DNA from 4 places in the Paraburkholderia dipogonis genome. Region 1 is predicted to be linked to each of the others. Evidence: predicted binding sites of a transcription regulator. Region 1 holds the regulator's gene; each other region holds the start of a gene.
The links. The regulator HrcA, encoded in region 1, represses chaperone genes, less so after heat shock. The targets are predictions, from matches to a motif close to TTAGCACTCNNNNNNNNNGAGTGCTAA.
Positions count from the first base shown of each region.

Region 2: a site for HrcA is predicted at 3,582-3,608, ahead of ACFSNN_RS29770 (co-chaperone GroES). Genes of this name have one in related genera too.
Region 3: a site for HrcA is predicted at 5,302-5,328, ahead of rpoH (RNA polymerase sigma factor RpoH). Genes of this name have one in related genera too.
Region 4: a site for HrcA is predicted at 3,603-3,629, ahead of groES (co-chaperone GroES). Genes of this name have one in related genera too.

Region 1 is NZ_JBHUFR010000010.1:150,347-157,712, reverse strand. It holds gene glnE (bifunctional [glutamate--ammonia ligase]-adenylyl-L-tyrosine phosphorylase/[glutamate--ammonia-ligase] adenylyltransferase) at 1-1,467, shown strand, start outside; gene recN (DNA repair protein RecN) at 1,746-3,416, opposite strand; gene ACFSNN_RS13215 (NAD kinase) at 3,488-4,390, opposite strand; gene hrcA (heat-inducible transcriptional repressor HrcA) at 4,733-5,752, shown strand; gene hemH (ferrochelatase) at 5,939-7,009, shown strand; gene ACFSNN_RS13200 (RNA-binding S4 domain-containing protein) at 7,018-7,366, shown strand, end outside.
Region 2 is NZ_JBHUFR010000025.1:5,544-12,909, reverse strand. It holds gene ACFSNN_RS29795 (succinylglutamate desuccinylase/aspartoacylase family protein) at 1-144, opposite strand, end outside; gene ACFSNN_RS29790 (ExbD/TolR family protein) at 185-613, opposite strand; gene ACFSNN_RS29785 (ExbD/TolR family protein) at 715-1,140, opposite strand; gene ACFSNN_RS29780 (MotA/TolQ/ExbB proton channel family protein) at 1,168-2,082, opposite strand; gene ACFSNN_RS29775 (energy transducer TonB) at 2,158-2,856, opposite strand; gene ACFSNN_RS29770 (co-chaperone GroES) at 3,632-3,922, shown strand; gene groL (chaperonin GroEL) at 3,941-5,581, shown strand; gene ACFSNN_RS29760 (aliphatic sulfonate ABC transporter substrate-binding protein) at 5,865-6,917, shown strand; gene ACFSNN_RS29755 (ABC transporter permease) at 6,932-7,366, shown strand, end outside.
Region 3 is NZ_JBHUFR010000010.1:329,816-337,181, reverse strand. It holds gene ACFSNN_RS14010 (DUF1996 domain-containing protein) at 1-719, shown strand, start outside; gene cydX (cytochrome bd-I oxidase subunit CydX) at 810-923, opposite strand; gene cydB (cytochrome d ubiquinol oxidase subunit II) at 952-2,088, opposite strand; gene ACFSNN_RS13995 (cytochrome ubiquinol oxidase subunit I) at 2,124-3,716, opposite strand; gene cydP (cytochrome oxidase putative small subunit CydP) at 3,706-3,966, opposite strand; gene rpoH (RNA polymerase sigma factor RpoH) at 4,305-5,240, opposite strand; gene ACFSNN_RS13980 (acyloxyacyl hydrolase) at 5,604-6,167, shown strand; gene ACFSNN_RS13975 (nuclear transport factor 2 family protein) at 6,210-6,593, shown strand; partial or broken gene ACFSNN_RS13970 (2-isopropylmalate synthase) at 6,785-7,366, opposite strand, start outside.
Region 4 is NZ_JBHUFR010000010.1:10,373-17,738, reverse strand. It holds gene ACFSNN_RS12585 (ABC transporter substrate-binding protein) at 1-915, opposite strand, end outside; gene ACFSNN_RS12580 (DUF1479 domain-containing protein) at 989-2,233, opposite strand; gene ACFSNN_RS12575 (helix-turn-helix domain-containing protein) at 2,329-3,285, shown strand; gene groES (co-chaperone GroES) at 3,702-3,992, shown strand; gene groL (chaperonin GroEL) at 4,048-5,688, shown strand; gene ACFSNN_RS12560 (hydroxymethylpyrimidine/phosphomethylpyrimidine kinase) at 5,855-6,715, opposite strand; gene ACFSNN_RS12555 (rubredoxin) at 7,005-7,175, shown strand.

The sequences.
Region 1 (7,366 bases):
GCAGCCGCGTGGGTCTGGAGCAGCGCGCTTGCCGACGACAGCGCCGACGAAGCCCTGCAGTCGCGCCTCGTCGAACTCGGCGTGGCCGAGCCGGGCGAACTGGTCGCGCGACTGCGCGCGATCTGGCAGTCGTCGCGTTACGCGGGGCTGGCCGAGCGCAGCCGGCAACGTTTCGACATCGTCGCGCAACGGGCGCTGGAAGCCGCCCGCACGCTGGAACCTGCGGAGCGCCGCGGCGATACGGTAGCGCGTTTCTTCAACCTGCTCGAAGCGGTGAGCCGGCGCGGTGCGTACCTGGCGCTGCTGACCGAATATCCGCAAGCGCTGCATCGTGTGCTGTCAGTGCTCGGCGGTTCGCGGTGGGCGGCGGGCTATCTGATCCGCCATCCGCAACTGCTGGACGAATTGCTGGACGACGAAGCGATCAATAGTCCGTTCGACTGGCCCGAGTTCAAGCGCACATTGCGCCTGCGTCTGGCCGCGGCGGACGGCGTCGAGCAGCAAATGGATCTGTTGCGCCATGCCCACCAGGCCGAGGTGTTTCGCATTCTGCTGATCGATCTGGCCGGCAAGCTGAGCGTCGAGCATGTGAGCGACCGGCTGTCCGAACTGGCCGACGCCGTGCTCGACGTCACGCTCCAGGCCGTCTGGAACCAGTTGCAGAAACGCCATCGCGACGTGCCGCGTTTCGCGGTGATCGCGTACGGCAAGCTGGGCGGCAAGGAACTGGGTTACGCATCTGATCTCGATTTGATCTTCCTCTACGACGACCCCGACGATGCCGCAGCCGACGTCTATGCCACTTACACGCGCCGCCTGATCACCTGGCTGACGACCGCAACCGGCGCCGGCACCCTGTTCGACGTCGACTTGCGTCTGCGGCCGAACGGCGAGTCGGGCCTGCTCGTCACCGATCTGGACGCGTTCCGCCGTTACCAGCTGCGCGAGGGCGACGCGGCCAATACGGCATGGGTCTGGGAGCACCAGGCATTGAGCCGCGCGCGTTACTGCGCGGGCGACGCCGAGATCGGTGCGAAGTTCGAGGCCATCCGCGAACGGGTGCTGACTACGCCGCGCGAAGCGGCGCCGCTCATGAAGGAGATCGTCGAGATGCGCGCGCGCGTCGAAGCCGGGCATCCGAACCATACGGCGCTGTTCGACCTGAAGCACGATAGCGGCGGGATGGTGGATATCGAATTCACCGTGCAGTACTGGGTGTTATTGCACGCGGCGAGCGATCCCGAACTGATCCGCAATACCGGCAACATCGCGTTGCTGCGGGAGGTATCGCGCTTCGGCCTGATGAGCGAGGCGGAAGCGGAGACAGTGGGCGCGGCGTATCGCACTTACCGCAAGTTGCAGCATCAGCTGCGGCTGGATGGGATGGAGAAGGCGCGGGTCGAGCCGGCGCTGGTGGCTAAGGAGCGGGAAGCGGTGCTCGCGCTGTGGAAGCGCGTGTTTGGATGAGGGTTGGTCGGGAGTTCGCGGTTTGTTCAGCTCGGTGCCTTGCGGTGCCTTATACAGCGGCGTGAGCGAATTCGCGGCGTTCGCTCTCCGAAACGGCATGAAGGGTGGTGAGGTGAGGCGCGGCGAAGCAAGACGTCAGGCGGGCTCACCTACGATCGTTCGCCGCCGCGGGCGTTGTGCCTGCGAGCCGCATGGGTGCCGGTTTCTCGCGACCAACCAGGCGGCTAGCTTTTCTGCGCGAGACGCAGATGGCGACGGCATTCCCAGCCAACGAACAACTACGCCGCCAGCATTTCCTTCGCGTGTTTCCGCGTGGTTGGCGTGATCTCCAACCCGCCGAGCATCCGCGCGACTTCTTCGACGCGGCTCGCCTTGTCGAGCGAAGTCACGCTGCTGACCGTGCCGCCTTTGCCGTTGCCCGCCTTCGCCACCTGGAAGTGATGGTCGCCGCGTGCGGCGACTTGCGGCAAGTGCGTTACGCACAGCACCTGGCGTTGCTGGCCAAGCTGATGCAAAAGCCGCCCGACCACTTCGGCGACGCCCCCGCCAATGCCCGTGTCCACTTCGTCGAAGATCAGCGTGGGTGTCGGGCTGGCGGCGCTGGCAATGACCGCGAGCGCGAGGCTGATCCGCGCCAGTTCCCCGCCCGAGGCAACCTTCGCGAGCGGCCGCAGCGGCACGCCGGCATGACCGGCGACGCGGAACTCGACCTGTTCGAGCCCATGCGCGCCGCCTTCGGGCAGCGGCACCAGCGCGACTTCGAAGCTGCCGCCTTTCATCGACAGTTCCTGCATGCCGGTGGTGACCGCCGCTCCCAGCGCCTTGCCGGCCTTGGCGCGCGCCTTCGAGAGTTTCTTCGCTTCGGTCAGGAAAGCTTCCTTGGCCTTGGCTTCGGCTGCGTGCAGGCTGTCGAGGTCGGCGGCCGCGTCGAGCGCGGCGAGTTGCGCGCGACGCGCCTCATGTTCCTCAGGCAACGTCTGAGGCTGCAGACGAAACTTGCGTGCGGCTGAATGCAGCACGTCGAGGCGTTTTTCGACTTGGGCGAGCCGGTCCGGATCGAGTTCGAGCTTTTGCGCGTAGTGGCTCAGCGAATAAGCCGCTTCCTGCAACTGGATTTCGGCGGGCTCCAACGCGGCCAGTACGTCGTTCAAGGCCGGGTCGATCTCGGCCAGATCGCGCACCTTCGAGACGATCGAGGACAGATGCGTGATCATGGCCTCGTCCGATTCGGACAGTGCGCCGAGCGCGCCCTGCACGCCGTCGATCAGATTGGCCGAATGCGACAGCCGCCGATGCTCGGCGTTGACCTCTTCCCACTCGCCCGGTTGCGGCGCGAGCTTGTCCAGTTCGGTGAGTTGCCAGGCGAGACGCTCGCGTTCGAGTTGCAGTTCACGGTCACGCGTTTGCGCGTGCTCGACCGCCTGAACTTTCTCGCGCCACGTGCGCCATGCCCGCGTGACGCTTGCCGCGGTGTCCGACAGGCCCGCGTGGGTGTCGAACAGTTCGCGTTGCGCGTCGGGGCGCATCAGCAATTGGTGCGCGTGCTGGCCATGAATATCCACCAGCATCTCGCCGACCTCGCGCAACTGCGCGAGCGTGGCCGCGGTGCCGTTAATAAAGGCGCGCGAGCGGCCGTTGGCATCCACCACGCGCCGCAGCATCACTGTGTTGCCGTGATGGCCGTCCTCGCCGGTCGTGCCGAGCGCCTGCTCGTCGAGCCATTGCTCGACCTGCGCATGGGTCTCGAACTCAGCGGCGAGGTCCGCCCGGCTTTCGCCAGTGCGCACGACGTTCGCATCGGCGCGGGCGCCGAGCGCGAGCGCCAGCGCGTCGATCAAAATCGATTTGCCGGCGCCGGTTTCGCCGGAGAAAACAGTAAAGCCGCTGTCGAATTCGAGGTCGAGCGCGGCGACGATGACGAAGTCGCGTATCGAGAGGTGGCGAAGCATGGAGGTCGTCTGGTGAGCTTGATGTTCGGGTTTCGGCAGCGGCGGCGTTCGCGTTCCGGTGTGCTCGCCGCTCAGGGCTTGGAGTCTTCTTCGTGCGACGGGTATTCGTTCCAGTGCAGTTTCTTGCGCAGCGTGGTGAAGAAACTGTAGCCGACCGGATGCAGCATCGGCACCGTATGACGCGAGCGGCGCACTTCGATCGTGTCGCCCAGTTCGAGCGAGGTGAACGACTGCATGTCGAAATTGACATTCACTTCGCGCCCCGAAACGATCTGGATGCTCACCTTCGAGTCGTCCGGCAGCACGATCGGCCGGTTCGAGAGCGCGTGCGGCGCGATCGGCACCAGCACGATGCCCTGCAATTGCGGATGCAGAATCGGCCCTTGCGACGACAGTGCGTAGGCGGTCGAGCCGGTGGGCGTGGCTACGATCAGACCGTCCGAGCGCTGGTTGTACATGAAGCGGCCGTCCACCGAGACATGCAGCTCCGCCATGCCCGAAAAGCCGCTGCGGTTGACCACTACGTCGTTGAAGGCCAATGCGTGATAGATCGGATTGCCGCCGCGCATGATGCGCGCTTCGAGCAGCACGCGTTCCTCGCGTTCGAAATTGCCGGACAGCATTTGCGGCACGATCTCGCGCATGTCGGAGATCGGAATGTCGGTGATGAAGCCGAGCCGCCCGTGGTTGATGCCGATCAACGGCGTGCGGTAGGGCGCGAGCTGGCGGCCGATGCCGAGCATGGTGCCGTCGCCGCCCAGCACGACCGCGACGTCAGCGCGCGCGCCGATCTCGGCGGGACGCAGCGCCGGGTAGTCGGTGACGCCGATCTCGGCGGCCGTGTCTGCTTCGAATACGACCTCGAAGCCGCGCTTCGCGATGCACGAGGCGAGCGCGGTCAACGGCTCGGCGATGCCCGGCGTATTGTTGCGCCCGACGAGCGCGACGGTCTTGAACTGGCTGGTCACTTGCATGCCGGCATTACACCATAGGTAGGGCCTGAAAAGAACCGCAGACAGACCCGGTAGCGGGCCGGCGCGCGCGGGCCGTCAGCGCATCTCGCGATTATCGTTAGAATGGTGAAGCCTTGATGACATGTGCGCCGTGTAAAGTGCGGCGGGGCGCCGGCAGCCGGGCCGCCCGGAAGGTGGCTCGCAAAGTGGTCAGCAAGGTGGTCCGAACAGCGCCGGGCGGAACGCCGGCTTGCGGGCCGGACCGAAGGCAGTGCGCCGCCCTGGCAAACGGCGGCTCGTTCGTCAGGGATGGGTGCCCCTAGCGCTCGCGGTAGTCGTGCCATTGAGCTAAAATTTTCTCTCATGCTAGATCCTCGCGCACAAACCCTCCTAAAAACGCTGATCGAGCGCTACATCGCCGAAGGTCAGCCGGTCGGCTCGCGCACGTTGTCGCGCTATTCGGGCCTGGAATTGAGTCCGGCAACGATCCGCAACGTGATGTCCGACCTCGAGGATCTCGGGCTCGTGATCAGTCCGCATACTTCCGCGGGCCGCATTCCCACTCCGCGCGGTTACCGTCTGTTCGTGGACACCATGCTCACAGTGGAGTCCGCCGCGGACGAAGAAGCCGTGACGCGTACCGTCAAGACTACGCTGCAGGCAGGCGAGCCGCAGAAAATCGTTGCGGCGGCGGCCAGTGTGCTGTCCAACCTGTCGCAGTTCGCCGGTGTGGTGCTCACGCCGCGGCGCAGCCACGTGTTCAAGCAGATCGAATTCATGCGTTTGTCGGACAAGCGCATTCTGCTGATCATCGTCACGCCGGAAGGCGACGTGCAGAACCGCATCATGGCGACTCAGCGCGACTTCTCGCCCTCGCAACTGGTCGAAGCGTCCAACTACATCAACGCGCACTTCGCGGGCCTGTCGTTCGACGACGTGCGGCGCCGCCTGCGCGAAGAAATCGACGCACTGCGCGGCGACATGACCACGCTGATGCACGCCGCCGTCACGGCCAGCACGGACGAATCCGACACGGGCGAAACCGTGCTGATTTCCGGCGAGCGCAATCTGCTCGAAGTGGCCGACCTTTCGTCGGACATGGCGCGCTTGCGCAAACTGTTTGATGTGTTCGATCAAAAGACCAGTCTCCTTCAGTTGCTCGACGTGTCGAGTCACGCGGCGGGCGTGCAGATTTTCATCGGCGGTGAGTCGAATCTCGTACCGATCGAGGAAATGAGCGTGGTCACCGCGCCTTATGAGGTGAACGGCAAGATCGTCGGCACGCTCGGCGTGATCGGGCCGACTCGCATGGCCTACAACCGCGTGATCCCGATTGTGGATATCACCGCGCGCCTGCTTTCGCTGACACTCAGCCAGCAGTAGGCGGCTTCGACTCCTGGGCCGCGGTCGCGCGTGGCTCCTGCTCCTGCTGCAGATAATGCGTGACGGCGCGCGGCTTGCCAATTGGCCGAATGGCCAGGGGTGTGCGGCGGACCGGTGCATGGACCGCGCCGCTATAATGAATCCCACCTCAACCGACTCTCCGCCAATACCGGTACTTTGCTGCCTATGCGCTTCGACCTCGAGCGGCCCTCACAGAACGCCACGTCGCACCGTGTCGCCGTGCTGCTGATCAATCTCGGCACACCCGACGCGCCGACGCCGCGCGCGGTCCGCCGCTATCTCGCGCAGTTTCTGTCCGATCCGCGCGTGGTCGAAATTCCGGCGCTGCTCTGGCAGATCATTTTGCGTCTGCTGATTTTGCCGTTTCGGGGCGTCGCCTCCGCCAAGAAGTACGCCGCGGTGTGGATGCCGGAGGGCTCGCCGCTGCGCGTCCACACGGAGAAACAGGTGGAAGGCCTGCGCCATCTGTTGCAATTGAACGACTACACGGTGCTGGTCGATTACGCGATGCGCTACGGCACGCCGGGCATCCCGGCGATGCTGAATCAGCTCAAGCTGGCGGGCGCGGAGCGCGTGCTGTTGATGCCCATGTATCCGCAGTACTCGTCGTCGACCACCGCCACCGCGTTTGACGACGCCTTTTCGGCGCTCAAGCGCATGCGCAATCAGCCGGAAATCCGCACAGTGCGCCAGTACGCCGACCATCCGGCCTACATTGCGGCGCTTGCGGCGCAGGTGCATCACTATTGGCATCAGCATGGCCGGCCGGATTTTGCCGCGGGCGACAAGCTAGTGCTGAGTTTCCACGGGGTGCCCAAGCGCACGATGGATCTCGGCGATCCGTACCACGAGCAATGCCAGCAAACCGGCGCGCTGCTGATGCAGGCGCTTGAGCTGACGCAGGTGGAATGCCGAATCACGTTTCAGTCGCGCTTTGGCAAGGCCGAATGGCTGCAGCCGTACACGGCGCCCACGTTAAAGGAACTGGGCGCGGCGGGCGTACGGCGCGCCGACGTGTTCTGTCCGGGCTTTACGGCGGATTGCCTTGAAACCATCGAGGAAATCGGCATGGAAGTGAGCGACGAATTCCTCCATGCAGGCGGCAAGGATTTCCATCGGATTCCCTGCCTCAATGCCTCGCAGGCGTGGATTGCCGCGCTGGGCGAAATCGTTGCGCAGAACCTGCAAGGCTGGCCGGTGCAGGCGTTGCCGGTGCCGCATACGACAGGAGCTTGAACAGGCTCATGAACTACAGGATTGCAACTGACCCGGGCGCGAAGCTGCGCATCGACAAATGGCTCTGGGCGGCGCGCTTCTTCAAGACGCGCTCGCTCGCGGCGGACGCCGTCGAAAAAGGGCATGTGCGGATTGGCGGCGCCAGCGTCAAGCCGGCTAAAGACGTGCGGGTCGGCGACCTGGTCGAAATCGAGATCGAGCGGATTGTGTGGCAGGTGGAGGTGCTGGGCGTGTGCGACGTGCGCGGTCCGGCGAGCGTCGCACAAACGCTTTATGCGGAGACCGAAGAGAGCAAGGTGAAGCGGCAGGTCGAACAGGAGCGGCGCAAGACGTATCGCGAACCGGCGGCCGCACTGC
Region 2 (7,366 bases), on a different contig from region 1:
GACGGGACCGTCGCCGTTGCGCACCGAGGCGATCGGAATCGGAATCCAGCCGTACGCGGAACGATGAACCGAGTAAGGTAAGCGCAGATAGCCGACGTGACGTCCGTCGGCATCCAGGTCGATTTCATTGTGGAGCGTACTCATGGGATCTCCTTCCAGATACGCGACGACCGCTCAGACGCGCTCACTGCATATATTGTTCGTTGCCGATGAGCCCGATCTTCGTCGCGCCTTCGCGCTGCGCGGCCGCCAGTACGGCGGCCACGTCCTTGTACGGCGCGAGCTTGTTCGGCAACAGATGAATCTCCGCCGGGTCGGCTTGCGCCGCGACCTCGGCCATATGCTTCTCCAGATCGGCGCCAGCCGCAACCGGTGCGCCGTTCCACCTGATTGTGCCGTCGAAATCGATGTCGACCTGCACGACCGGCGGCGGCACGGTTTGTGGCGGCGGATTGCCGACCGGCAGATTCATTTTCACCGAGTGCATCTGGATCGGAATCGTGATGATCAGCATGATCAGCAATACCAGCATCACGTCGATCAGCGGCGTCGTGTTGATGTCCACCATCACCTCGGGTTCGCTGCCGCCCCCCGAAGATACGTTCATTCCCATCGTAGGCTCCTGTCGGACCCGGCGCTTTGGCTGTCGGCCAGAGTTGGCGCTTTAGCGCTTACTCGGGTCCCATGCAAAGCCCCTGGTCCAATCATGCAAATCTAGCCGCCGCGCGCCGGCGGTTGCGTAATAAACGATACCTTCGAAATCCCGGCACGCTCGCAGGCTGTGACCACACGGCCAATGAATTCATAGCGCGTGGTCTGGTCACCGCGTACGTGCACCTCGGGTTGCGGCAGCTTCACCGACGCCACCTTCAGCCGCGCGAGCAAGGTTGGCCGATCGACCAGCTTCTCGTTCCAGAACAGGTCGCCGTCCTTGTTGACCGCGATCTCGATGCTGTCCGGTTTGGACTGCAACGGATTCACGGTCTCTTTCGGCAGCTGCACCGGCACTGTATGCGTGACGACCGGAATCGTGATCAGGAAGATGATCAGCAGCACCAGCATCACATCGACGAGCGGCGTCGTGTTGATGGCGGCGATGACCTCGTCCTCCTGACTATCCTGTCCAACGTTTATGGCCATGACTTCTAGCTCCGCCTGTGAGGTGGCTCAATGCGCGTTCGCGACCGCGCGCACCTGGCGCTTCGTGCCCGGCAGCAGGACGGTGTGCAACTGCGCGCCGAAGGCACGCACGCGTTCCATCACCGACTTGTTGCGACGCACGAGGAAGTTATAGCCCAGCACGGCCGGCACCGCGACCGCAAGGCCGATCGCCGTCATGATCAGCGCTTCGCCGACCGGGCCCGCCACCTTGTCGATCGACGCCTGCCCAGCGATGCCGATCGCGGTCAGCGCATGATAAATCCCCCATACCGTGCCGAACAGGCCGACGAACGGCGCTGTCGAGCCGACCGTGCCGAGGAACGCAAGGCCGTCCTGCAAGCGGTTCGACACGTTGGTGATGGCGCGCTCGATCGACACGTCGATCCAGGTGTTGCGGTCCACCGCTTCGAGCAACGCTTCGTCGTGGTGCTTGCCGGCCTCGATTCCTACTTGCGCGATGAAACGGAACGGCGAATTCTCGTCGAGCTGCTGCGCGCCCTGGGCGAGCGATGGCGCGCTCCACAGTTGCTCGTCGGCCGATTTCGCGCGGTGGTTCGCGCGCAGTTGCTCGACGAACTTGGTGATCATGATGTACCAGCTTCCCATCGACATGAGCACGAGCAGAATCAGCACGAAACGCGCGACGAAGTCGCCATTCGCCCACAGCGCGCCGAGTCCGTACGGGTTGGTCACTTCGGTGCTGGTCGCCGCGAGTGGCGGCGGCACCGGTTGGTCAGCGCCCGCGCCCGGCTGCGACGTCGCCGGGGCATGTTCGACACTCGATGCAGCGGGTGTTGCCGCTACAGAGGCAGTCGGCGCGCTTGCCTGGGCCAAAACGGCCTGCGGCGCGGCGAGAAAGCTGACGGGCGCAGCCGTGATCAGCAAGCTGGCCGCCACGGCGGCAAAAGAACGCTTCTTCATAAATGCTCCAGACGGTGCAGTCTTTGATAGTGAGTGAGTTGGCATCGAAGCAGACGAGGATCGCGCACGCGGCGTTCAGTTCAGGTTGAACGAGAACGGCACCTGGACACGGACCGGTTGCCCTTGCGAAATACAGTTGAACTTCTTCACCGCGACGAAAGCCGCTCGATCGAGGATCGGATCGGCCGACTGCTCGACCTTCTCGTCGGTTACGTGCCCTTGCGGATCGACCACGAAAGAGATCGTCACATCGCCCGTGATGTTGTTGTCCTGCGCTTCCTGCGGATAGCCCATCGAGCGGCGAATCTCGTCCGAGTTCGGACACACTACGCCGATGACGTGGCTAACCGGCTTGGCTGGCGCGGGCGCCGGCGGCGCCACGGGCGCGGGTGGCGGAGCAACCGGAGTCGGCTCCGGCGTGGCCTGATGCGTGATAGTCGGCGCGGGCGGCGGCGTGACCGCCACTTCGGGCGGCGGCACGAATGGTCGCGGTGGTGGTGGCGGCGTGAATTTCGGCGGTGGCAATTTCACCGTCGGGATCGGCGGCGGCGGTGGCGGCTTCACTGGTTCGATGATCCTGGTCTCGATCGGCTTCTGCACGATCTGCACAACTTTATTCGCGAGGCCGTTCGTCAGTGCCCAGATGAAGAAGATGTGCAGCAGCAGGACCACGGCGACGCCGGCGTACCGGCGAACCGGATTCTCCGTACGACGCCCGTACTGACGCGGACCTGAGCCCGACGACGCAGACCCGGAAATCAGCTCTGTCGACATGTATCACTCCGATAGCTGTAGCCTGTGCTGCTCACGACCGATCTCCTGAAACCTTGCACAGTGAAGCGCGCGCGTTTATATACCGCGTCGCTATGGGAAGTGAAATACGTTATCCGCACCCTATGTTGAAGTGAACAAAGAATTCAGTATTTCGATTCCTGCGCACGCATAAGAAAGATCGGAGTGAATCGGATCACTCGATGCTGACTTCCGCGCCTAGCGTTGTCAGGGTGTGGCAAACGCAGATGAGCAAAGCGGCATGAGCGGCGCGCTCACAGCAACATTCCAACGCATACCTTTACATTGGCCGCGCCATCGCCGGTGGTTTCGATGGAGCAGAATACGGCTTTCGGATACCTCTCCGTGACGCTCGACTAGACGTCGTCGGAAACGCCTGACAGAGGCGTCCAACCAATCGACTTGACGCTGAACACCACGTGCGATTTCCGGCCACAAACGTTTTGAAGGAGCTTGTACACCTCCATGTGTCCTTCTGCGCCTCGCAGATGTTTTGCTTGAATTGCTAGCCCTCGAATGTCGTTCACGTGCGCCCGAAGTCTTCCCAGCCGATTTCTTGCTGTCGAAAACAACGATAGGCCTGCCCCGGGCCCTGACATATCCGACGGAACCTCCGTGGCTTGCGTGCGCCAAATGCCAAACGCTCATAACCTTCGATGAATCGCTTATTGGAGCGTCGCGCGCCATCTTTCTATACTCGATTCCGGTCAGCACTCACCACCGACGAGTGCCAGAATTCAAACGCGGAAATCGAACCATGAGCCTACGCCCTTTGCATGACCGCTTGATCGTCAAGCGTCTCGACCAGGAAACCAAAACCGCTTCGGGCATCGTGATTCCCGAAAGCGCCGCCGAAAAACCCGATCAGGGCGAAGTGATCGCCATCGGTCCGGGCAAGCGCGATAGCGACGGCAAGCGTATCGAACCCGATCTGAAAGTCGGCGAACGCGTGCTGTTCGGCAAATATGCGGGACAGTCGGTCAAAGTCGACGGCAACGAGTTGCTCGTGTTGCGCGAGGAAGATGTCGTCGCAGTCGTCACTCAATAACGCACGGAGCGTCAAAACATGGCAGCAAAAGAAATTATTTTCAGCGACGTCGCCCGCTCGAAGCTGGTTGAAGGCGTCAACATTCTCGCCAACGCGGTCAAGGTCACGCTGGGTCCGAAGGGCCGCAATGTCGTGCTGGAGCGCAGCTTCGGTTCGCCGGTCGTCACGAAAGACGGCGTCTCGGTCGCCAAGGAAATCGAATTGCCGGACCGCGTGCAGAACATCGGCGCGCAACTCGTGAAGGAAGTCGCCTCGCGCACCAGCGACGCCGCCGGCGACGGCACCACCACCGCGACGGTGCTCGCGCAGGCCATCGTCCGCGAAGGACAGAAGTATGTGGCAGCGGGTCTCAATCCGCTCGACCTGAAGCGCGGCATCGACAAGGCCGTGATCGCCGCGATCGATGAGCTGAGGAAGATCAGCAAGCCGACCACCACCAGCAAGGAAATCGCCCAGGTCGCGACGATTTCGGCCAACGGCGAAGAGTCGATCGGGCAGCGCATTGCCGAAGCGATCGACCGCGTCGGCAAGGAAGGCGTGATCACCGTGGAAGACGGCAAGTCGCTCGACGATGAACTCGACGTCGTAGAAGGTCTGCAGTTCGATCGTGGCTACCTGTCGCCGTATTTCATCAACGATCAGGACAAGCAGGTGGCCGTGCTCGACAACCCGTTCGTGCTGCTGCACGACAAGAAGGTATCGAACATTCGTGATCTGCTGCCGATCCTGGAACAGGTTGCCAAAGCCGGCCGCCCGCTTCTGATCATCGCGGAAGACGTGGAAGGCGAAGCGTTGGCCACGCTGGTGGTCAACAACATTCGCGGCATTCTGAAAACCGTCGCGGTCAAGGCGCCGGGCTTCGGCGATCGCCGCAAGGCGCTGCTCGAGGACATCGCGATTCTGACCGGCGGCCAGGTCATCGCCGAAGAAACGGGACTGTCGCTAGAAAAAGCGACGCTCGCCGAACTCGGTCAGGCCAAGCGGATCGAGGTCGGCAAGGAAAACACCACCGTGATCGACGGTGCGGGCGACAGCAAGAACATTGAAGCGCGCGTCAAGCAGATCCGCACGCAGATCGAGGAAGCGAGCTCGGACTACGACCGCGAGAAACTGCAGGAACGGGTCGCGAAACTGGCGGGCGGCGTGGCGGTCATCAAGGTGGGCGGCGCGACCGAGATCGAGGTCAAGGAAAAGAAAGACCGTGTCGACGACGCGCTGCATGCGACGCGCGCCGCTGTCGAGGAAGGCATCGTGCCGGGCGGCGGCGTCGCGCTGATTCGCGTGAAGCAGGCCATCAGCGGACTCAGGGGCGTGAACGCCGATCAGGACGCGGGCATCAAGATCGTGCTGCGCACGCTCGAAGAACCGCTGCGTCAGATCGTGACGAATGCCGGCGAAGAGGCCAGCGTGGTGGTCGCGAAAGTGGCTGAAGGCACGGGCAATTTCGGCTACAACGCGCAGACGGGTGAATACGGCGATCTGGTGGAATCGGGCGTGCTCGATCCGACCAAGGTCACGCGCACGGCGCTGCAAAACGCGGCATCGGTTGCGGGTCTGCTGCTGACCACCGACGCCACCGTGCACGAAGCACCGAAGGATACGCCGGCGGCGGGCCAGCCCGGCGGTCCGGGCGCGGGCGGGCCGGGACTCGATTTCTAAGTACCCGTACCGTCTGCTGCAAGACATCGCGCGGTTGCATTCCGCGCGATTAGGTGCGAGGAACACGGGCCGGCATCCGCCTTATCGCGAACCGGCCCGTGCCTGCTCCGCTCTCCCCCGCTATCCCGGCGCCACGTTGCAGCACCGCGACGCGCCGTCATCACGACGTCATCGCCGCCATAGCGCGCGATGTGCTTTGGTTGTGAGCTTTTATTGGTTCGTTTGCCACCGCGACCTGGGTACATTCAAAGGTCATAACGGAACAACGCAAAAAGGACCAGCCATGCCATTTCTCCGGGGCGCAGCACCGCTATCGTTCATTCAGACACCGCGACGCGCGTCGGCTGTCGTGCGCAATCTTCTGCTGGCCGCGGCCGTTGCCGCTTCCGCACTGGCAAGCGTCGCGCCAGGCGCGGCCCAGGCCGCTCCGCCAGCCGAGTTGAAGCTCGACTATGCGTATTATTCGCCGGAAAGTCTGGTCATCAAGCGTAACGGCTGGCTTGAACAGGAGCTGGCGGCGGATCACACGCAAGTGAAATGGGTGTTGAGTCTCGGCAGCAACCGTGCGCTTGAATACCTGAATAGCGGCGCGATCGATATCGGCTCGACGGCAGGCCTTGCGGCCGTGCTCGGCAAGGCCAACGGCAATCCGATTCGCGCCGTCTATGTTTTCTCGCGTCCCGAATGGACCGCGCTCGTCGTGCGCAAGGATTCGCCGATCCGGACCCTCGCCGATCTGAAGGGCAAAAAGATCGCCGCCACCAAAGGCACCGATCCTTTTCTATTTACGCTGCGCGCGCTGCACACCGCCGGACTGTCGCGCGACGACGTCGAGATCGTGAATCTGCAACATCCCGATGGACGTGTCGCGCTCGCCAACGCTCAGGTGGATGCGTGGGCCGGTCTCGATCCGCACATGGCTGCCGCGCAGATCGACGACGGCGCGCGCCTGCTCTACCGCAACGTCGACTTCAATACGTGGGGCCTGCTCGACGCGCGCGAAGATTTCATCAGCGCGCATCCCGATACGCTGGCGCACGTCCTGAAGGTTTACGAAAAGGCACGCCTGTGGATCGCGGCCCATCCTGAAGAGACCGCGAAAATCATCGCCGAGGAATCGAAAATCTCGCTGCCGGTGGCGAAACTGCAGTTGAGCCGCAACGACTTCAGCCAGCCGCAACCGGGCGCAAAACAACTCGCCGCGCTCAAAGCCGCCGCACCGATCCTGACGCAGGAGCAACTGGTCAAACCGGACACGAATCTGAATCAGGTCATCGACGGGTTGATCGATGCCAAACCCGCGCAGCCCATTATCGCCGCCGACGCCGGCAAGTAAGCCCTTCTCCCACCATGGCTACGGACGATTCACTGTCGCTCGACGATTCCGCTTCGGCCGCTCGGCGGCATCGCGAAGCGCCGCCACGCCGCGATCCGCTGAAGACGTGGCGCGTGGCGGGAATTGCGCTGCCGCTGGTTTTCTTACTGCTTGTCGAAGGGCTGGTCCGTCTGTCGGTATTGCCCGCGCATCTCGTACCGGCGCCCAGTACGATTGCACAAACCCTCTGGGACATGGGCGGCGCGCGCCTTGGCCGGCATATCGGTGCGAGTTGCCTGCGCGTTTTCGCGGGCTTTGGAATCGGCTCCGCGCTCGCGCTGCTGGTCGGCGCGGCGATGGGATTGAGCCGGCGCATCGATGCGCTGCTCGATCCGGCCTGTCAGGCATTGCGCGCGATTCCGTCGCTTGCGTGGGTGCCGATCCTCCTGCTGTGGATGGGCATCGACGAA
Region 3 (7,366 bases), 180 kb from region 1:
GTCCGGCGGGATTCCCCGTCAAGATTCCGGAACTGCAACTCAACGTGGCGTATGACCTCGGGCAAGACCCCGATCTCTCCAGCGCGCAGTTGTCGATGGATCCGATTCTCGTGGATGGCGTCTGGGTCCCGCAGTGGGGAAGCCTGTACACTGCGCACGCCGATTTTATCAACGCGTGGAAAGCCGATTCGCTGCAATACGCGATCGACCACTGCTCGAATGCCGACACCTCGTGCATCAGCAGCAATATCCCGACGTACTATTCGAAAGCCAGCGCCGATGCGTGGGTGGACAGTAGTGGGGCCACGCATCCAGCCGGCCCGACGATGATCTCTGACGCGGGCAGTACCGTGTTGATCAAATTACCGACGCCCAATAATTTGACGGACTATCCGTACACCACCTCGGCTCTGCAGACGCTGGCGCAGAACATGACGGACGCGAACGCGGTGATGCTGGATGTCTACGCGGCTTCGACGAACTGGGACGATCTCTCCAATCTCCCGACGGCCTCGGCCTGCAATACGAAGCAGCGGATTGGCGGCATCTACCTGGACAATGCGCTGCAGTCGCGCACGAACGACATCACGCAGTATGTAGCCTCGCAGGTCGCCACCGGGGCGCCGCAAATCGGCGTGTGCATTCGCAATGCAACAGGCAAGACGATCCAGTTTTCTTCGCGCGATGGAGCGGGTACGCCAGCGCTGTTTATGAAGTAAGGTGACGGGCGCCCGCTGTCGAGCAGAAAAAAAGCACCTCGAATTCGAGGTGCTTTTTTTGCCTGGCCGGGGCACCTGGCGCGCGATACGTCAACGCGTCTTCCTGCTACCGTCATCCGGCCGGCGCGACTCCAGCCACATCACGTTGATAATGCCGAACGCCAACGCCACGCCGATCCCGAGAATCCAACTGAAATACCACATCGCAAACTCCTGTTAAGCCTGTAGCCGGTCAGTACATCGTATGGTGGTTTTCTTCGAGCGCGGCGGCGGTCACTTTGCCGCGCATCACGCGATACACCCAGCTCGTGTAGATCAGGATGATCGGCAGGAAAATGATCACGGCGATCAACATGATCTGCAACGTCATGCGGCTCGAGGTCGAATCCCACACGGTGAGGCTGCTGCGGCCGTCGAGCGAGGAGGGCATGATGAATGGAAACATCGAGAAGCCCGCCGTCAGGATCACGCCGATGATCATCAGCGAGGTCGACAGAAAGGCGCTCTTCTCGAAGCGCGAGCGTGCGAGCAGCGCGGCCAGCACGCCGCCCACGAGACCCGCTGCCGGCGCGCCGACCATCCACGGATAGTTCGCGTAGTTGGTCAGCCACAGCCCCGGTGCGCCGATCACGTTCTTCATCAACGGATTGGCGACCGTGTCGAGCGGCGGGGCGTCGATCACCTGATAGCCGCCGATCATCGTGGCGATCAGCGCGCCGGCGATCAGGAACAGCACCACGGTCGCGAACGAGGCGATTCGAAGCGCCAGCGAAGCGCGTTCGGCGACAATGTCGTCCGCTTTCATCTTGACGAAGGCGGCGCCGTGCGCGGCCAGCATCGAGACGCTGACGAGGCCGCACAACACCGCGAACGGGTTGAGCAACTCGAAGAAGCCGCCGTGATAGGTGACGCGCAGGTCGGTATCGAACGAGAACGGCACGCCTTGCAGCAGGTTGCCGAACGCGACGCCGAACACCAGTGCCGGTACGAAACCGCCGACGAACAGCGCCCAGTCCCATGCTGTACGCCAGCGCGGGTCTTCGCGTTTGCTGCGGTAGTCGAAGCCGACCGGCCGGAAGAACAGTGAGAACAGCACCAGCAGCATGGCGAAATAGAAGCCGGAGAACGACGCCGCGTACACCAGCGGCCACGCCGCGAACATTGCGCCGCCCGCCGTGATGAGCCAGACCTGATTGCCTTCCCACGTCGCGCCCACCGTGTTCACGACGATGCGCCGCTCGGCATCGGTCTTGCCGATGAACGGCAGCAGAATCGCCGCGCCCATGTCGAAGCCGTCGGTGAGCGCGAAACCGATCAGCAGCACGCCAATCAGCACCCACCAGATCAGTTTGAGGGTTGCGTAATCCATGATGATCTTTTCCCTTGAAACTCAGTGGCGGCGAATCAGGCAGCCGTGTTGGTCGGCAGCGGCTGACTCAGCGGCTGTTGTTCGTGGTGATAGCGGCCCGTGTGCAGCGACGAAGGCCCGAGCCGCGCGTACTTGAACATCAGCATGATTTCGATGATGAACAGCACCGTGTAGAACACCACGAAGCCCGCGATACTCAGATACAGGTCGTTCGGCGTTAGGCTCGAAGCCGACAGGTGGGTCGGCAGAATGCCCGCGATGGTCCATGGCTGACGACCCACTTCAGCGACGATCCAGCCGAACTCCGCCGCGAGCCAAGGCAGCGGAATGGCCCACACGGCCCAGCGCAGGAACCAGCGGCGCTTCTCCAGCAACAGCGAGCGCTGCGCGCAGAACCAGAACGCCAGCACGAAGGTGGCGAGGAACAGAATGCCGAGGCCCACCATCAAACGGAACGAGAAGAACACGGGCGCCACCGGCGGGATCGTTTTCTTCGCGGCCTGGGCGATCTGATCCGGCGTGGCGTCGGTGACGTTCGCGGTGAATTGCTTGAGCATCAGGCCGTAGCCAAGATCCTGTTTGTGCGCGTCGAAGGCGGCTTTGGCTTCGTCGGTGATGTCGCCTTGCTTCAGTTTCTGCAGGGCGGCGTAGGCGAGCATGCCGTTCTTGATGCGCACCTCGTTGTGCGCCATCAAATCCTTCAGACCGACCACGGGTTCATCGAGTGAACGGGTAGCGATAAGGCCGAGCGCGTACGGAATCCTGATAGCGTAATCGGTGCGCTCTTCCTTCTGATTCGGAATCCCGATGATCGTGAACGGAGCCGGCGCGGGCGCGGTTTCCCATTCGGATTCGATCGCCGCGAGTTTGACCTGTTGGACTTCGCCGGTGCGGTAGCCGGATTCGTCGCCGAGCACGATCACGCACAACGTGGATGCCAAACCAAAACCTGCGGCAATCGCGAACGAGCGCAACGCAAATTCAGTGTCGCGGCGCTTCAGCAAATACCACGACGACACGCCGAGCACGAACATCGACGCCGTCACATACCCGGCCGACACGGTATGCACGAACTTGACCTGTGCGACCGGATTGAACAGCACGGAGAAGATGCTGTCGAGTTCCATGCGCATGGTCTGGTAGTTGAAGGTCGCGCCGACCGGATTGTTCATCCAGCCGTTGGCCACCAGAATCCACAGCGCCGACAGGTTCGAGCCAAGCGCGACGAGAAACGTGACGAACACATGCTGGACCTTCGAAAGCCGCTTCCAGCCGAAGAAGAACAAGCCGACGAAGGTCGACTCGAGAAAGAACGCCATCAGGCCTTCCACCGCGAGCGGCACGCCGAAAATGTCGCCGACATAGTGCGAGTAGTACGACCAGTTGGTGCCGAACTGGAATTCCAGCGTGAGGCCGGTGGTCACGCCCATCGCAAAGTTGATGCCGAACAGCTTGCCCCAGAACTGGGTCATGTCCTTGTAGATCTGCTTGCCGGTCATCACATAGACCGACTCCATGATGACGAGCAACCAGGACAGGCCGAGCGTGAGCGGGACGAACAGAAAGTGGTAAAGCGCGGTGATGGCGAACTGGAGGCGCGACAGTTCTACGACTTCGCTAACGGGCATGTTGATCACCTTGGGACGGATGCGAGGCAGGCACGGACAACAGCGCCTGCGCGACTTGCTCAGGCGGGAGCGACATGTGCTCCGCCTGCGGATGATTGAAGAATGTGTATTTGAGCGCCATCAGCAGTACGAATTTGATGGCGAGGACGATGGCGATATCCCGCGCCAGCGTCGGACCGCGCACCCAGCCGTGGAACCGTTGACGCAGGCTCCGGCGGCGAGTGGTTTTGCGATTGAGGACTAGGGTCATGATCGGTAGAAGGCAACTTCACACCGGTGAATCCGGTTGGCGCCAGGCCGCCTGAGCGGTCTGACGAGTGCACCCCGATTCTAGGACTGGATCCTCGCGCGCAACCGCTCGGCGCTGCGGCATTGGGTCGCGAGACTTGCCCCGTTCAAGCAGTATTGCTATCTGGTTTGTGATACGTCAAGAAACGCGTTTGCCGCGCTCATGTTCGTGCGTCAATGCGCGTGTGCGTGAAAACGCCGCGGCGTGGGCGAAAAAAAACCCGCCGTCTTGCGAGGGCGGGTTTTGGCTGCTCTGCTGCCGCGCGCCGGGCGAACCGGCATGCCGACAATCTTCAAGTGTTACGCGTATTCGGTGAGCGCACCGCGCATCTTCTTCATTGCGCTCGCCTCGATCTGGCGAATACGTTCGGCCGACACGCCGAACTCGTCGGCCAGTTCGTGCAGCGTGGAGCCGCCCGAACCGTCGTCTTCCACCTTCAGCCAGCGTGCCTCGATGATGCGGCGGCTGCGGGCATCAAGTGCGTCCAGCGCGCTCGCAATACCGTCGCTTTGCAGCTTGTCGCGCTGACGCGAAGCTAGCACGGCGGTCGGTTCGCTATGCGAGTCGGCCAGATAGGCGATCGGCGCGTACGCTTCTTCACCGTCTTCGACCTGACCTTCCAGCGCGATGTCGCCACCGGAGAGGCGCGTTTCCATTTCGGAGACTTCTTCGCGCTTCACGTTCAACTCTTTGGCCAGATCGTCGATCTGGTCCGGCGTGAACGCGCCCAGCCCTTGCTTGTGGCTGCGCAGATTGAAGAACAGCTTGCGCTGCGCCTTGGTGGTGGCGACCTTCACCATCCGCCAGTTGCGCAGAATGTATTCGTGGATCTCAGCCTTGATCCAGTGCATGGCGTACGACACGAGGCGCACGTTCTGCTCCGGATCGAAGCGCTTCACGGCCTTCATCAGGCCGATGTTGCCTTCCTGGATGAGGTCGGCGTGCGGCAGTCCATAACCCAGATAGTTGCGCGCGATCGACACGACCAGCCGCAAGTGCGACAGCACGAGACGGCGCGCGGACTCGAGGTTGTCCTGCTCGCGAAATTCGGTGGCGAACTGGCGTTCTTCCGCCGGCGTCAGCATCGGAATCCGATTAACGGCCTGGATGTAGGCGTCGATATTGCCCAGTTGACCGGGCAGCAGCGAGGAATGCGAGAGCGCCAGTGCACCTGCCGAAGCGGCCTTAGCCGACGACGGGCTCAGAGTACTCGGAAGGGTCATTGCATGGCTCACGTAGGAAACTCCTTTGGAATCAGACAAAAGCGTATTCAGGTAACGACTCCAGCGTTGGATGTTAGCACTCTGATTTGCCGAGTGCTAATACTTAGAGGGTGTAGGGGCATCCGAGTTCCGCAAATTCCTATTGAAATTCACATTTCAATAGCCATTAGACACCTCCCTCGGTATTTTCAAGAGGCGCGTAGCATTTACCTAACAAATCGCCTTCATCATCATAAATGCCCGACTTTTGCCAATTTTGAAGTGACTAATTGCGGGAAGTCAGCTTTCTTCATACGATCCACCAAGTGGCGAATGACCTTAGAATACGCAAAACAGTTGCAGATTGTTCAACGTTCGACGGAGCTCGGGTGTTAGATGAACAACAAAAAGAATACTCTGCGTGGTCTCGCGCTAAAAATCACGGCTGGCGCCGTGCTGGTGGGAACTTCGGGATGGGCTTCGGCGGACCAGTTCGGCGTGCAGGTGGCCGGCGGTCTCGGCGATCGCCACGTCAAAAAGCTGGATCTCGCATTCGTCTGGGATCCGGACCTGACCTGGTGGCAGATCGGCGACTGGCATTTCTCGCTGATCGGCGAAGCGCACGTGGCCTGGTGGCACACCAATGAGGGCAACGTGCACGACAACATCGGCGAAGTGGGCATGACGCCGATCATCCGCTTCATCAAGGGATCGGGCTTGATCCGCCCGTATGCCGAACTGGGCGCGGGCATCCGGTTGCTGTCGAGTCCCCGGATTTCTTCGACCTTCACACTGGGCAGTGCGTTCCAGTTCGCCGACATGGCCGGCGTGGGCATGCAGTTCGGCAGCCACCAGCAGTACCAGGCGGGCTACCGCTTCCAGCATGTTTCCAATGGCGGTATCAAAGAGCCGAATCCTGGTATAAATTTCCACCAGCTATATCTGCAATACAACTTTTGACAACCGTGGCCACGTTGGCTCACCGGTGCGAGGGGCTGAGCGATGGCGGCAAAGATAATCGAAGCGGTTCGCGAGCTCGAGCGAGAGCGATTTCGTGCGATGGTCGACGGCGACGGGCCTTCGCTCGATGCTCTGCTCGCGGACAACGTGAGCTACGTTCATACGAACGGCAAACGGGAGACGAAACGGCAGTTCATCGACGGGATTACAGCGGGGCGCCGCCGCTATCGGCAGATCGAGATCCAGTCGCAGGACGTGCTGCCGGTCGGGCGCGAGACCTGCGTGGTGAGCGGGCGCGCGCTGATCGAAATGGAGGCGAACAACGGGGCGCTGCTGTTTCCGATCGCCTACACGGCGATTCATACGCTGGAAGACGGCCATTGGCGCCTGATTGCCTGGCAGGCCACGCGTTGCGCAATCGAGTGAGCCTTTTGAGCTCACGCTGTCCGGGCTGGCCGCGCCTTGTGAGCGGGCCGCTCTGGTTGACGCAAGCGCACGGGAGCGCGCTTGTCGGTCGTGTTTGCGTCGGTTTCGTCATCTCGGCCTGATTCTCAGGCAGCCACGCTCTCCTGATCCACACTGCTCCATTCGCGACGATCCGCCGCGCCAGTTTCGGCCGCTATAGGCTCTTGCGCCGGGGCGCCTTGTCGCTCCGCGTTTTTCGCCCGCATCGCCGCCTCACCCGCATACGGATGCCGCGGATGCACCGGCAGCTGATTGCACCGTTCCACCACGCTCCGGACCGCCTGCATATCCGAGAAATCGAGCCCAGTATCGACGCCTTGCGCAGCCAGATTCATTGCCAGCGCGACGAGATCGACGTTGCCGGTGCGCTCGCCGTTGCCGAACAGGCAGCCTTCGACGCGGTCCGCGCCCGCCAGCAGCGCGAGTTCCGCGGCGGCCACCGCGGTGCCGCGATCGTTATGCGGATGCACCGACAGCACGATGCTGTCGCGATAGCCGAGATTGCGGTGCATCCATTCGATCTGATCGGCGAACACGTTCGGTGTCGCCGCTTCCACGCTCGCGGGCAGGTTGACGATCATTTTTTGATCGCGCGTCGGCCGCCACGTCTGCGCGACCGCGTCGCACACCTCGCGTGCGAACGGCAATTCGGTGGTATTGAACGTTTCCGGCGAGTACTGGAAAATCCAGTGCGTGCCGGGCCGCGCCTGCGCATGCTCTTTGATGATTTGCGT
Region 4 (7,366 bases), 140 kb from region 1:
CTGCTGGAAAAACACGAACGAGTCTACTGTGTAGGTAAAGGCGTTCGACGTACCAGGCGCAGCCGCGCAGATATAGTCGACGTCGGCTTTCTTGTTCGCATTCGCGAATTCACCCTTCGCCCAGTCGCCCATGAATTGCATCCCACCCGATCCGTTGATGACCATCGCTGTCGCGAGATTCCAGTCGCGACCGGTCGAGCCTTTGTCGAAGTAACCCTGAATCTTCCGGACAGTCTGGAACACCTGCAACATCTGAGGCGAAGTGAGTGTTTTCTGATCGAGATCGATCATGGCCTTGCGATAAAAATCCGCGCCCTGAGAAAGCACCACCGTCTCCCAGATGGTCATGTCTTGCCAGGGCTGGCCACCACGCGCGACGGGCGTAATGCCCGCAGCCCGAAACTTGTCGGCGAGCGCGAAGAATTCGGGCCATGTGGTCGGCGGCTTGCCGCCCACTTTATCGAGGGCGGCTTTGTTGATCCACAGCCAGTTGATTCGGTGCACCGAAAATGGCGCAGCCACGTAGTGGCCTTTTGACATCATGGTCGTGTTGATCTGCGCGGGGAGTTGAGCTTTCCAGTCGGTGGCGGACTTGTCTACATCGACCAACACGCCTTGATCGGCCCAGTCCTGTATCAACGGCCCCTTGATCTGCGCAGCCGACGGTGCGTTGCCGGACATGACCTGGGTCTTCAACGCCGTCATGGCAGCCGCACCCGCTCCTCCGGCTACGGCGAAGTCTTTCCACTCGTAGCCCTGTTTATCCATGTCGTCCTTAAGCACTCTGATTGCCTTCGATTCACCGCCCGAGGTCCACCAGTGCAATACAGAAAGTGACTCGGCAGCGCTTGCGACCTGTGCGCCCGTGGCGAGGGTCGATGCGACAATTGCAACTGACGTGAGTGTTCTTTTCATTGCTGTCTCCGTTAATTTTCTTTATGAATCACCAGGCAGGCGCACGCCACGATGGCGTGCGTTCACGCAGTCCCTACAGATCGAAACCGAGCTGGGCTTTCCCGAGGGGCGTCAGATCTTCGGCGGTTGCCCGTCCTACGAAGTCGACTTCGAAATGGTCGGTCGGGAAGTCGGGCGGGCTCTTGCCTTCAAGGAAGCTCGGCAACTGCCGCTTGAGGTATTCATCGTTCTTGGCACACGCGGGCGCCGACGCGATATACATCACGTTGCTGTAGCCCGCGCCGCGATGCGCGTCTTCGACCGCGTGGATCACGTCGCTGTGCCAGAACACGGTATCGCCCGCCTGCATGTGGGGAATCGATGAGAGCGCGTCGAACAGCGGCGCGTGAAATTCCGGCTTGATGGAGAGCGCGCGGCCTGACATCGCGCCGCACAGGTCGTCGTCGGCGACATCGTCCTGAAGGGCGCGCAACAGGATATAGGCCATCGAATTCGCAATGGGCACGAGTTGCAACGTGCCGTCGCCGGGACCTTGCGGCGTCAGTGCGGTCCAGCCCTGAAACGTGCGGAACATCGAACAGACCGCGGGCGACGCGATCTCTTCCACGTCGGGCCGGAACGCGGCATCGAACGGATCATATCGACGCCAGTTGCCGTCGAACACATGCCGGTACACCTTGCGGAAATTCGCCTCGATCCACCGCTCGACCGAGCCGCCGTCGCAATGCGCGGACAAGCCCAATGACTCGGAACCAGGCGGCCGCCGACGCATCCGGTCAGCGTAAACCGGCACTCGCTCCGGATCGAAATGGACCCGGCCTTCGCTTTCATTGCGCCACAGCCGGTTCAGAAAGACGCGTGCCGCAGTCAGCGACGGCGCCTGGCGCGCGAGGACTTGCGGCTTAGACCAGTACACGCCGTAAATCTGTGGCTTGCTCGACGCGAGCTGGCCGAAGTATTTGTCCTCGGCGCGGTTCTGCAGACGCGTCTCCAGGTCGTTGCGTTCGACGTAGTCCGCGATGTCACGGTCCCACCCTTCCACCAGCGCGCGGTCGAACACATTGCGGATCACGCATGCACCATGCGTTTTGATGAGTTCGATCTGCTCGGCGCTCATGCGCTGCTCCGCGATGTCGGAGAACTGGATTTCCGGGATCACGTTTTCGCCGCGATTGCGTTGCGCGGCGATTCTGCCGGCTTCGGCGCGAATCGCTTCATCGACCTCGGCGAAAACATCACGATAGTTCGGAAGTCGTGCGCGAAGCTCCTGCTTGGCCTGCCGGATGGCTGCCGGCAAATCGTCGATGATGAGTGCCATGGTCGTCTCCTTGTGGGTTCTGGTGTATCCGCAGGATAGGCTGACCGCACGCGTAAAAGTGATACCATTCAGACAATTTCTTTGCGTCTTCTGCCATGAAACCAGCATACGAACACGTCGAATTTGGCGACGACTGCTCGGTCCGGGTTTACCATCGGCGTCTGCCGCGCATTCCGTTCGAATGGCACCATCATCCCGAGTACGAACTGACTTTGACGCTGAACAGTCAAGGCAAGCGTTACATCGGAGATTCGATTGCGGACTATGTAGAGAAAGACCTGGTTCTCGTGCCGCCGAATCTTCCTCACACATGGGCGTCGAATCGCTCGATCGACGCGGCGTCCCCTCAGGTTGCCGTCGTGATCTGGTTCGGCGGCGAATGGGCGCGGCGACTGGCTGATGTCTGCCCGGAATATGCGCCGTTGCGTAACCTGCTACGGCGGGCGGCGTGCGGGCTGGCATTCAGTCCGGAGGTCGCCGCTGCCATGCACGGCCAACTCGACGATCTTCTGTCCAACGCGCCGCGCGAACGCCTTGCGGTCGTGCTAAATGTTTTGTGCGCGCTAGCGGAAGCACCCGGTGAACCGCTCGCTTCGCCTGCCGCGTTTAGCGACCGGACGGAGGGTCCTTCAGGTCACGAACCGGAGCGTATCAACCGCGTGCTTTCGATGATCGATTTGCGCTTCGCTGAACCTTTGCGTTTATCCGAGCTGTGCGAGGCTGCGAACGTGTCGGAGCGTTCTCTGGCGCGCTACTTCGAGCAGCACATTGGAGAGAGCGTCGGGCGATATATCGCGCGGGTCAGGATTGGACATGCCTGCCGGATGCTCGCGCACACCTCCACGCCTGTTTCCGTGATTGCAGCCCGGTCTGGATTTCCGAACGTCGCCAACTTCAACCGGCAATTCAAGGCGTTGAAAGAACTCACGCCCGGCGCTTACCGCAAACAGTTCGCGGCCGGCGAGATTGCCGAAACAGACACCGGTCCGCGGATCAACGAACGCTCATTTTCGTTGCAACGGAACCCGCGACTACCGAAATCAATTGCGTAACGCAGGCGGGCGGCTGGGCACCAAAATATTGGTCGGAGAATGGCGCTACGGGATTCCCCTGGGTCGCGGCGGTAGGCTTCGCGCAGGGCTGAGGAGCCGTGAGCGCGCAATGTGCCTGATACGGGCGAAAGATCAATCTGCGGCGGAGACTCAACCTAACCTATTGTTTTTTCTATAACAATCAACCGACGCTCAGCGACTCCCGGCAACGGAGACAGTGCGAAATGCAGCGACCAAAGTTCAACGTTAACCGAGTCTCGGCAAATCTCAACAACCGCAGCATCCCTTCTTGAATTTGTCACCACCCGTCCATATAATTAGCACTCACTGCACGAGAGTGCTAACAACATCGCCGGTTGGCTCAGCCAGCCGGGTTTTCTCAGCGTTCTTCAGTCTCAATCAAGAGAGGAGTATGTATGAACCTTCGTCCTTTGCATGATCGCGTGATCGTCAAACGTCTGGATCAAGAAACCAAGACCGCGTCGGGCATCGTGATCCCCGAAGCCGCAGCAGAAAAGCCGGATCAAGGCGAAATTCTGGCAGTCGGCCCGGGCAAGCGCGACGACAAGGGCGCTCAAATCGCGCTCGACGTGAAGGTTGGTGACCGCGTCCTGTTCGGCAAGTACGCAGGCCAGACCGTTAAGGTCGACGGCAACGAACTGCTCGTGATGCGCGAAGAAGACATCATGGCCGTGGTGCAGAAGTAAGCGGCAAGCCGCTACTTTTCCCGGTCATATCTTAAAGAATTCAAGGAGTTAGAAGATGGCAGCTAAAGACGTCGTATTCGGTGATTCCGCCCGTGCCAAGATGGTTGAAGGCGTGAACATCCTCGCGAACGCTGTGAAGGTCACGCTGGGCCCGAAGGGTCGCAACGTTGTCCTGGAACGCAGCTTCGGCGGCCCGACGGTCACGAAAGATGGTGTCTCGGTCGCGAAAGAGATCGAACTGAAAGACAAGCTCCAGAACATGGGCGCGCAAATGGTCAAGGAAGTGGCTTCCAAGACCAGCGACAACGCAGGTGACGGCACCACGACCGCAACGGTCCTGGCTCAGTCGATCGTCCGCGAAGGCATGAAGTACGTTGCATCGGGCATGAACCCGATGGACCTGAAGCGCGGTATCGACAAGGCTGTGACGGCCGCAATCGAAGAACTGCGCAAGATCAGCAAGCCGTGCACGACCAACAAGGAAATCGCTCAAGTCGGCGCGATTTCGGCAAACAGCGATTCGTCGATCGGCGACCGTATCGCTGAAGCGATGGACAAGGTCGGCAAGGAAGGCGTCATCACAGTTGAAGACGGCAAGTCGCTGCAAGACGAGCTGGACGTGGTCGAAGGTATGCAATTCGATCGCGGCTACCTGTCGCCGTACTTCATCAACAACCCGGACAAGCAAGTTGCCGTGTTGGACAACCCGTTCGTGCTGCTGCACGACAAGAAGGTGTCGAACATCCGTGATCTGCTGCCGGTACTGGAACAGGTCGCCAAGGCTGGCCGTCCGCTGCTGATCATCGCAGAAGACGTCGAAGGCGAAGCGCTGGCTACGCTGGTTGTGAACAACATCCGCGGCATTCTGAAGACCGTTGCTGTCAAGGCTCCGGGCTTCGGCGATCGTCGTAAGGCTATGCTAGAAGACATCGCGATCCTGACCGGCGGTCAAGTCATCGCTGAAGAAACCGGCCTGACGCTCGAAAAGGCAACGCTGGCTGAACTGGGTCAAGCGAAGCGTATCGAAGTGGGCAAGGAAAACACGACGATCATCGACGGTGCTGGCGAAGCCGCGAACATCGAAGCACGTGTGAAGCAGGTTCGCACGCAAATCGAAGAAGCAACGTCGGACTACGACCGTGAAAAGCTGCAAGAGCGCGTTGCCAAGCTGGCAGGCGGCGTTGCAGTGATCAAGGTCGGCGCTGCGACCGAAGTCGAAATGAAGGAAAAGAAGGCGCGTGTCGAAGACGCACTGCACGCAACGCGCGCAGCTGTGGAAGAAGGCATCGTGGCTGGCGGCGGCGTCGCACTGATCCGCGCACGTACGGCAATCGCCGGCCTGAAGGGCGCTAACGCCGATCAGGACGCAGGTATCAAGATCGTGCTGCGCGCGATGGAAGAGCCGCTGCGCCAGATCGTCACGAACGGCGGCGAAGAAGCCAGCGTCGTGGTGGCGGCAGTTGCTGCTGGCCAAGGCAACTACGGCTACAACGCAGCAACCGGCGAGTACGTCGACCTGGTCGACGCCGGTGTTGTCGACCCGACGAAGGTGACGCGCACGGCGCTGCAAAACGCAGCTTCGGTGGCGGGTCTCCTGCTGACGACCGACGCAGCTGTTTGCGAACTGCCGAAGGAAGATGCACCGATGCCTGGCGGCATGCCCGGCGGCATGGGCGGCATGGGCATGGACATGTAATCTCGATTGGGCCTCACTGCGAGGTCCAGTTGGAAGCACATGGGGAAGTGCGCCGCGAGGCGTGCTTCCCAAACAAAAAAACCCGCATTTGCGGGTTTTTTTGTGGGCGTTTGTTTCAGGATGAAGGGCGCGAAACAGACCGGCGCTTCGCGCCGGCCATCAACTATCAGTGCCGCGCTTCGCCCGGCGCCGCGTCCTTGCCGGCTGCCGGCGGCGTTTCGTCGTCGGCGCTGCGCGCCCAGAAGAACCGATCCGGCATATACGCGCCCATGCCCGGCCGGAACGCATTGCGCACGGCCTGGTACAAATACTCCTGCGCCTCGCGCACCGCTTCGGCGGGATCCTGGCCATTCGCCAGCAAAGCTGCGATCGCCGCGCCCAACGTATCCGTCAAGCCCATGATCCGCTGGCTGCCACGGTCCCACATGTCCTGACGCAACTGGCCGTCTTCGCTGAAGAGCGTATTGACGTGCCGGTGCGTGCCGGTTTCCGTCGACAAAATGTATTCGCAGCCTTGCGACAGCAGATGCGAGATGGCGGCGTCGAGGCTCGGAGCTTCGGCGTCGCCGTCCGGTTGGGCGAGCGCGAGCAGCGTGGCCGAATCGGCGACCAGCAAGGTGGTTTGCGGCGCGAGCAGGTCGGCGATCGCTTCGCGCAGTTCGTCGGCGGACAGCACGTGCTCGTCGTCGAGCGTGAAGTCGGGGGCGAGAATCAATGGAATATCGTCGTAATCGGCGACGACTTCGGCAATAGCGCTCACCACTTCCGCGCGGGTGCAGGCGCCGACCTTGAACGCGGCGATCGGCATGTCTTCGAGCAGCATCCGCGCCTGGGTCGCGACCACTTCGGGGTCGAGCCCGGTCACTTCGTCGCAGCTTGCCGAGTCGCGCACGGTGTAGCCCGTGAGCACGGAGACGCCATGGCAGCCCATGCTGGCAAGGGTCATGAGGTCGGCTTGCAGGCCGGACCCGCCGGTGGGATCGGAAAGGCCGAAGGTGAGGACGATCGGAGGCGTGTCGCTGGGCATGAAGATTTGCGGAAAGGAGCTGAATTTAGGCGCAGAGAGTGCGCAATCGACTCAATTATGCGGCCTAAACCGTCCCGAGGGCGTTTTTTCGCATCTCGCGATGTGTCGCAGCAAGCAGGCGCGGGCCGGCGCGCGGCACGACGCCGCGACCGCTGTGCCAGCCGACGCAAACTGCATAGCCAAAGGCCGTCGCACGCTACGATTGCGCGTTTCGATTGCTAGGCATTGGGGCGGCAACACGGTACCATCATGGCTCCCGTTTCCACGGACTCTACGACGCGACACAAGAATGGAATATCAAAGCTGGATGTGCCTGATTTGCGGCTGGATTTACGACGAAGAAGCCGGTTTGCCGGACGAAGGCATTGCGCCGGGCACTCGCTGGGAAGACGTCCCGATCAACTGGACCTGCCCGGAGTGCGGCGCGCGTAAGGAAGACTTCGAGATGGTCCAGATCTGAAGTCGGGAGCAGCCGGCAGGCCGGCTGCGGGCCGTGCCGCATGCCCGCGGCGCGGCATTGGCAAGGTGTTTCGCAGCCGCCGGCGTGACGCGCCGGATCGAACGCACGTGGTGCGCTCTGAGGTTTGCCCGAATGCGTCGACGCGGAACGTCCTCGGTCGCGCCGTGTCGCAACGTTAGTCTGTCATTGTC